DNA from 2 places in the Pedobacter sp. D749 genome. Region 1 is predicted to be linked to the other one. Evidence: riboswitches for the same ligand, from Rfam matches in the RefSeq annotation. Region 1 holds a riboswitch; the other holds the start of a gene.
What was found. Region 1 has a riboswitch for S-adenosylmethionine ahead of metH (methionine synthase). Riboswitches for the same ligand answer to the same signal wherever they lie in the genome.
Positions count from the first base shown of each region.

Region 1 (4,269 bases):
GCTTAGACCAATAATATCAGCTTTTATTTCTTTAGCTTTTTTGATGATTTCCTGTGCCGGAACCATCACGCCCATATCAACAATTTCGAAGTTATTACAAGCCAATACCACGCCCACAATATTTTTTCCAATATCGTGTACATCGCCTTTTACGGTGGCCATTAACACTCTTCCGGCAGATGAACTCTGATCCTGATCGGGATTATCCAGTTTTTCCTGTTCGATAAACGGCAATAAATAGGCTACCGCTTTTTTCATTACCCTCGCCGATTTTACCACCTGAGGCAGGAACATTTTTCCGGCACCAAAAAGATCACCGACAATATTCATTCCGTCCATCAATGGTCCTTCAATTACCTGAATCGGCCGGGCATATTTTTGTCTGGCTTCTTCCACATCATCATCCAGGTATTCCACAATTCCTTTTACCAGTGAATGTGATAACCTTTCTTCAACAGGACCTTTTCTCCACTCTTCATCTTTAACAACCTCTTTGCCTTTTGATTTTACGGTATCGGCATATTCTACCAAACGCTCCGTAGCATCGTCTCTTCGGTTTAAAAGCACATCTTCTACTCTTTCTAATAATTCGGGCGGAATTTCCTGATAAACCTCTAACATTCCCGCGTTTACGATCCCCATATCTAAACCGGCCTGAATGGCATGATAAAGAAATGCGGAGTGCATCGCCTCGCGAACGGTATTATTCCCTCTGAAAGAGAAAGAAATATTGGAAACCCCACCACTTACTTTAGCGTGAGGCAGGTTTTCTTTGATCCAACGGGTGGCATTAATAAAATCGACGGCATAATTATTATGCTCTTCTAATCCGGTTGCAACGGTTAAAATATTTGGGTCGAAAATAATATCCTCTGGCGGGAAACCAATTTCGTGTACCAAAATATCATAACTCCTTTTGCATATTTCTTTTCTACGCTCATAATTATCGGCCTGTCCCTGTTCATCAAAAGCCATTACAACTACGGCAGCACCATATTGCATAATTTTGCGGGCACTTTCGCGGAATTTATCTTCCCCTTCTTTTAAGGAAATCGAGTTTACAATTCCTTTTCCCTGCAAACATTTTAAGCCATTTTCAATAACCGACCATTTAGATGAATCGACCATGATAGGCAATTTGGCAATGTCCGGTTCAGAAGCGATGAGGTTTAAGAATTTAGTCATTGCTGCTTCCGAATCCAGCATCCCTTCATCCATGTTTACATCGATTACCTGTGCACCGCCTTCAACTTGCTGCAAAGCAACGGCTAATGCGGCTTCATAATCGCCACCCAAAATCAGTTTGGAGAATTTTGGAGATCCGGTAATATTGGTTCTTTCACCAATATTTACAAAAATACTATCCGGGGTGATGGTTACAGGCTCCAATCCGCTTAAACGCATGTATGGTTCAAGAACCGGTATTTTACGGGGCTCAGCTTTTCGGGCATTTTTAGCAATACAGCCAATATGATCTGGCGTGGTACCACAACAACCTCCTACTATATTCACAAAACCGGAAGCAATAAAGTCATCAACCAGATGTGCGGTTTCATGCGGCTGCTCATCGTAAGCACCAAACTCATTTGGCAAACCCGCATTTGGATAGGCGGAAACATAACATCCTGCTTTTGCCGCTAACTCTTCAATGTGCGGACGCATTTCTTTAGCCCCCAAAGCACAGTTAAAACCGATACTTAATGGTTTTGCATGCATTACAGAGTTCAAAAAAGCCTCAGCAGTTTGCCCTGAAAGTGTTCTACCCGAAGCATCGGTAATGGTACCAGAAATCATGATCTCCAGTTTACGCCCAATTACCTCTTCATATTTTTTAATGGCTACAATAGCCACTTTAGCATTCAAGGTATCGAAAATGGTTTCGATTAATAATACATCGGAACCGCCATCTACTAAACCACGTACCTGTTCGTAATAAGCTGCTTCGAGCTCATCAAAATAAACCGCCCTAAAACCAGGGTCGTTTACATTCGGCGACATGGACAGGGTACGGTTGGTTGGGCCAATAGCACCGGCAACAAAACATTTACGGTCTGGATTTGCAGCCATGAACTCGTTAACAGCTTCTTTTGCCACGCGTGCACCTTCAAAACTCATTTCGTAAGAAAGGTCTTCCATCTGGTAATCGGCCATGGAAATGCGCTGCGTACTGAAAGTATTTGTCTCAATAATATCGGCACCAGCGGCCAGGTACTCCAGGTGTATTGTTTTAATAATATCCGGACGTGTGATGTTAAGCAAATCATTATTGCCTTTTACATCACAGGGATGGTTTTTAAATCGTTCCCCTCTAAAATCTTCTTCGGTTAAGGTATATCGCTGAATCATGGTACCCATTGCACCATCAATCACCAAAATACGTTTTTCTAATTCTTCTCTTATACCCATTTGTTGTGTAAAATGTGGGATGGAAAATGGAAAATGGCAAGACACATCATACATCTTCCATTATACATCATTACATCCTAAAAGGCTTATTTAAAAAGTTGGTACGTGAATCGTAATCCTAAACTTATCTGTTTCTGCTATTTGCAGAATAGAATTTAGCACCTTGTATGGTTACAGGTTGCTAAGACTTCGTTGGGTCTAATCCCTCCGTCTTTCTTAATAAGCATACAAAAATGCAACAAAGCAACATCAATTCCAAAAATTATCGCTTCGGCACCAAATAAAATTACAAAGGCCACGCAAAACTGCGCAGCCTTAAGAATATTGTTCTGTTAATGATTACTTTCTGCTTCCGAAAATACGAAGTAAGAAAAGGAAGATATTTAAGAAATCCAGGTATAAAGACAGTGCTGCTACAATTGCCATTTTTTTAGATTCAATCTGAAGAACCTGTTCACCGCTAGCTTCGATCCCTTCGCCAATTCTTTTTATTTTTTGTACATCATAAGCGGTTAATGCCGTAAATATTGCAATACCAATAAACGCCATAAACAAACTGAATTGTTCGCTTTGAACAAACATATTTATTACACTGGCAATCACTAAACCAATTACGCCAACCATTAAAATCGGCCCAAATTTACTTAGATCGATATTGGTGGTATAGCCCATAAATGCCATAATTCCGAAGATACCTGCGGCTCCTGCAAAACAGCTCACTACTGAACCTGAAGTATAGGTTAACAAGATAAAACTTAAACTCACTCCAGTTAATAATGAATAAAGCACAAAAACGCCAATTAATGCTGGCAATGATAATCTGCTTAAACCGAATCCCATTAATAAAACCAATCCGAGTGGTGCGAACATCGCTACATAACCGAAAATTGACATGCTCACTTTACCGGTTGCTGGATTAATATTTAAAAGGTACTGCATTAACTGCTCATTGGTACCAAATAAATAAGCTGCTACAGTTGATAAACTCAACGCCACAAACATCCATAAGAAAACGTTTGCAAAGAATTTTTTAGAAACAGATTTTTCCTGTACAAAAACACTGTTGTCCTGATATTGATAATTTTGTTGTTCCATTTTAAATTTTGTGTATTTAACTATATAAAAATAAATATTTAGTTTAATCTTTTTGTCAGCAATTCTTCAACTTTTTTAAAGAACTGCAGTGGTTTTAATGTTCGCCAAGGCAAGTCATCAAATGCACCACCAAAGTTAATGTAATAATCGATGTTATTATCGCGAAACTCGGTGATAACGTGTTCCTGAAAATTCACCCCAACAATCCAGCCATCTTCTACTTCCTGAAACCATTCTTCGTAATAACTGTCATCGGAGGCATGGAAATTCAGTATATTTTCGCCGATCAGGATAAACTTATTAATGCCTTCATCCATCATCAGCTCTAAAATATCGCGCTTCATCAGCATAATGTCGTTGTTAATGGCATCGTTCCACTCGCCTATAAACTCGATAACGGCATAACTGCGATCATAATCAGCATATAATACCTTCATATATAGCGTATTAGAACCGAACTCATCCCACTGTGGGTGCAATAAAAAGTTATAAATCTGCTTATCGAAGTAAAGTTCTGAATATTCGGTATTGTAAAATGGCGAACGCTCATCTTCTGCCGAAATATAATCATCTCTCCACTGGTAATAAGGCTCAATTTCGTGCATAATTTTCTAATTATTGAATGAGCGAGTTTTGAATGAGGGAATGATTAATGCTACTTTTACATGCTATCACTCACTAATTCTTTCATTCACTCAATCCATCCTTCTCTCATTTCTTAGTGCCCTGCTTCAACAGCTTTTCGCACACTTCCATAACGGTTTAACA
Region 1 is NZ_CP079218.1:4,497,432-4,501,700, forward strand. It holds gene metH (methionine synthase) at 1-2,406, opposite strand, end outside; SAM riboswitch class I at 2,528-2,632, opposite strand; gene KYH19_RS18260 (Bax inhibitor-1/YccA family protein) at 2,746-3,501, opposite strand; gene KYH19_RS18265 (hypothetical protein) at 3,540-4,106, opposite strand; gene murQ (N-acetylmuramic acid 6-phosphate etherase) at 4,220-4,269, opposite strand, start outside.

Region 2 (4,269 bases), 1.6 Mb from region 1:
GATATTGAAGAAATTGCCAGAATTGCTAAAGCAAAAAATATCACCCTGGTTTGCGACAGCACCTTTGCCTCTCCAATTTTACAGAATCCAATATTATTGGGTGCCGATATAGTAATGCACAGCAGTACCAAATATTTAGGAGGCCATAGTGATGTGCTTGGTGGGATTTTAATTACGGCCAAAAAAGATGAATTATGGGAGCGCATCAAAAATATACAACAAACCGGTGGTGCCGTACCCTCTCCTTTTGATTGCTTTTTATTAACCCGTAGCATTAAAACCCTGGCTTACCGCATGAAAGGCCATTGCGAAAACGGCAAAAAAGTAGCCGACTATTTAAACGGACATCCGAATGTTGAAGCTGTATTTTATCCTGGGTTGGAAAGTCACCCACAACATGAAATTGCAAAAAAACAGATGAAAGATTTTGGCGGGATGATGTCGTTTTTAGTTAAGGGCGATGCTGAAGCTGCTCATAAAGTGGCAAATAAAGTTCAGCTATTTGCACAGGCTACCAGTTTAGGTGGTGTAGAGAGTTTGATAGAACACCGTTATTCAGTAGAAGGACCGGATAGTAAAACGCCAAAAAATTTACTCCGTATTTCAGTAGGATTAGAGCATGTAGACGATATTATTGCCGATTTAGCGCAGGCGTTAGGTTAAAGTATAAAACCTATGAGGTCTTTAAGACCTTATAGGTTTCTAGTTATTTCGAACCTTTGTTGCTAAACCCGATTGCAGCGATATCCTTTTTGGCTGTCACCCTGAGCGAAGTCGAAGGGTAGCCAAAAAGATAAAGCGTAAAGCGGGACTGCAATCTCCTAAGGACTACAGTACCCTAATTTTCCAAAACTTACTTAGGATTACAAATCGTGGTCAACTTTAACGAATAGTTAGCCTCCAGTGGTTCGTTAGTTTGCGCTAAACGTTGAGAACCGGTATTGGCAGGACAAGCAATATCCCCTGCTGCATCATAAACCAATTTATTTCCATCTGCTAATAATCCTTTTGGTACATAAACCTGCACTTTGGTAATTGAATAACCAGAAGGAAAATAACGCACATAATAACCGTCAGGGTGTTTCGTCCAGATGCCACTTGGCACATCACTTCTCGGCGGAGCCATCCCCGCTATAATAGCATATCTTTCCATATCGGCATAAGTATAATTCCCAGATGACACCAGTTGGCGGATATTATTTTCTGCTTCAAAAACAGCTTTCATTCCTGAAGGTAACTGGTCTTTAGCTTTTTCCATTACATCAAAAGGTAAAATGCCTAAAGCGCCTCCTTCCAATTGCGTAAGTTGTTTTGGCGTTAACAATTTCATTGCAGTTACTTTAACTTGTCCGTTAAAATCGGCAAATTTTGTTCTGGCAATAATGGTCCAAAGTAAAGCCTGGATATCATGCTGTTCTACTTCAGGATGTTTCTCTGCACTTTTTAATATCGCAACTACAATTTCTTCTTTCGAGCCTAAAACTGGGGCAAACATGTAACCATCGCCCTTTGATGGCGCAAAAGTTCCGGCTTTCAGGCAGTAGCTTTTGTTGGTCATTTCGTACAAACCCTCACAGAGTACAAAACCGCCATCTGAATTTTTAGGCAGTAAATACAAGGGCTGAGCTTTTAAATTTAATGAATTAATGAAATCAGGCAGTTTTTCGCCATCCCTGTTTACATCCTCAAAGTTGGTGGTAATGGCAGCTGGCTGTTTTAAAAACCTGTCTACGCCTAAAGCTTTAGCACCCTGAGCAGTACCGACTTTCAATAATTTATCTTTTAAACCTCCGAATTGGGCGTTTGCATTAGTTAAACACATCCCCGTGAATAGCAGGCCTAAGCCTAGAACTGTTATATTTTTCATCATAATTATATTTAGATAGGTCACACAAACTTAGAATTTTAAGTGTTAATTTTTATATTAAAAGTTTTAATTTGCCGCAATACAATAAAATACATTACTCATTTCCAAACGATTAACAAAAATTCAAAATTTTATTTTGTGAATTAAAATTAAATTCAGACATTTGAAATATTATTTGGTAGAAAGCTAAATAAAAGTCAATCTTCGCAGGTTGATTTATAAAGAAGTGGCGAGAGACTGGCTCGATGACCCACTGGCAACCCTCAGAAAGAGAAGGTGCCAATTCCTGACCGGATAATATGGTGTTATCTGGAGATATAAATGAAAACTGATGAAAACATTAAATCTTCAATCGCTAAGCGACCCCAGTGCAAACCTTAAAAATTTAGAACAAACTTCTATTTTTACTTTTTTCAATAGGTGTGCAATTACTTGTATGTGCTGTTGCATACAGTAATCTAAAAAATCTTCCTTTTTTGTTTCTTTCAAACTGGAAGGTCCCGAAACATCGGGATACGCCCTGCTAGGTTTTAAAATCAACCTAAATCACTACGTCTCATCAATAAATAAAACAGAAATCATGTCAACATCATATAAATTTGAAACTTTACAATTACACGCTGGTCAGGAAATAGACCCAACAACAGGTTCAAGGGCTGTGCCGATTTACCAAACTACTTCTTATGGATTTAAAAACGCTGAGCATGGCGCCAACTTATTTGCTTTAAAAGAGTTTGGCAACATTTACACCAGGATCATGAATCCGACTAATGATGTTTTCGAAAAACGTATTGCAGCTTTAGAAGGCGGCGTAGCTGCTTTGGCGGTAGCTTCAGGACAGGCTGCACAGTTTATTGCATTGAATAACATTTTAGAAGCTGGAGATAGTATTGTTTCTTCTTCGCACATTTACGGTGGAACTTATAACCAGTTTAAAGTTGCTTTTAAACGTTTAGGTATCCATGTCGATTTTGCGAATCCAGATGTACCTGACGAATTTGAAGCTAAAATTACCGATAAAACGAAAGCCATCTATCTCGAAACCATCGGCAACCCGGCATTTAGTGTTCCTGATTTTGAGAAAATTGCTGCAATTGCAAAGAAATACGATTTACCTTTAGTTGTTGATAATACTTTTGGCGCAGGAGGTTATTTGTTTAAGCCTTTAGAACATGGAGCAAACATTGTTGTAGAATCTGCAACGAAATGGATTGGCGGACACGGCACAAGCATTGGTGGTGTGATCATTGATGGCGGAAACTATAACTGGGGCAATGGTAAATTCCATCAATTCTCTGAACCATCAGCAGGTTATCATGGTTTGGTTTTCAGCGATGTTTTCGGCATCGGCGGACCATTTGGCAACATCCAGTTTATCATCCGTGCACGTGTGGAAGGATTAAGAGATCTTGGTCCTGCCCTATCCCCTTTTAATTCTTTCCTTTTATTGCAGGGCTTAGAAACCTTATCGCTCCGTGTACAACGCCATGTTGATAATGCTTTAGAACTGGCTACCTGGTTAGAAAATCATCCATTGGTTCAGGAAGTACAATATCCGGGATTAGCGAGTAGCAAATATAATAACCTGGCAAAAAAATATTTAAGTAACGGCTTCGGTGCAGTTTTATCTTTCGAATTAAAAGGAAGTAAAGAAAATGCCACACAGGTTATTGATAATTTAAAACTGGTTTCTCACCTCGCAAACGTTGGCGATGCAAAAACGTTGATTATCCAGCCATCGGCAACCACACATCAACAATTGAGTGAAGATGAGCAATTAGCCGCAGGTGTAAAACCAAACGCATTACGGGTTTCAGTCGGTATTGAGCATATTGATGACATTAAGGCCGATTTCGAGCAGGCTTTTGCATCTATTCACGCTCAGGTTTCTACAGATAGTTTATTAGCCTAGTCCCGTTCATTTTCCGAATACAACATAACAATGAGTACAGCATCAACGTATAATTATAATAAACAGTTCAAATTAGAGAGCGGAAAAAAAATCCGCAACCTGCAAATTGCTTATCAAACTTATGGCAAATTAAATGCAAATAAAGATAATGTAATTTGGGTTTGCCACGCACTGACTGCCAATGCTGATGTTTTTGAATGGTGGGAAGGTTTGTTCGGTCAGAATGCTTTGTTCAACCCGGAAGATCATTATATCGTTTGTGCCAATGTTTTAGGCTCGCATTATGGCAGCACCAACCCATTAAGTACCAATCCGGTAACAGGTTTACCTTATTACCTTTCGTTTCCGCAGTTTACGATCCGCGATTTAGTATCGGCACATCAGTTATTGGCTTCACATTTAGGTATTGATTATATTAAATTATTAATCGGTGGTTCTTTGGGTGGGCAACAAGCTGTAGAATGGAGTATTTCGGAACCGAATAAAATCG
Region 2 is NZ_CP079218.1:2,878,689-2,882,957, forward strand. It holds gene KYH19_RS11480 (PLP-dependent aspartate aminotransferase family protein) at 1-663, shown strand, start outside; gene KYH19_RS11485 (hypothetical protein) at 854-1,867, opposite strand; SAM riboswitch class I at 2,081-2,191, shown strand; gene KYH19_RS11490 (O-acetylhomoserine aminocarboxypropyltransferase/cysteine synthase family protein) at 2,448-3,779, shown strand; gene metX (homoserine O-acetyltransferase) at 3,810-4,269, shown strand, end outside.
Region 2: it holds a riboswitch for S-adenosylmethionine, as region 1 does, so the genes downstream of both, KYH19_RS11490 (O-acetylhomoserine aminocarboxypropyltransferase/cysteine synthase family protein) here and metH (methionine synthase) in region 1, are expected to answer to the same signal.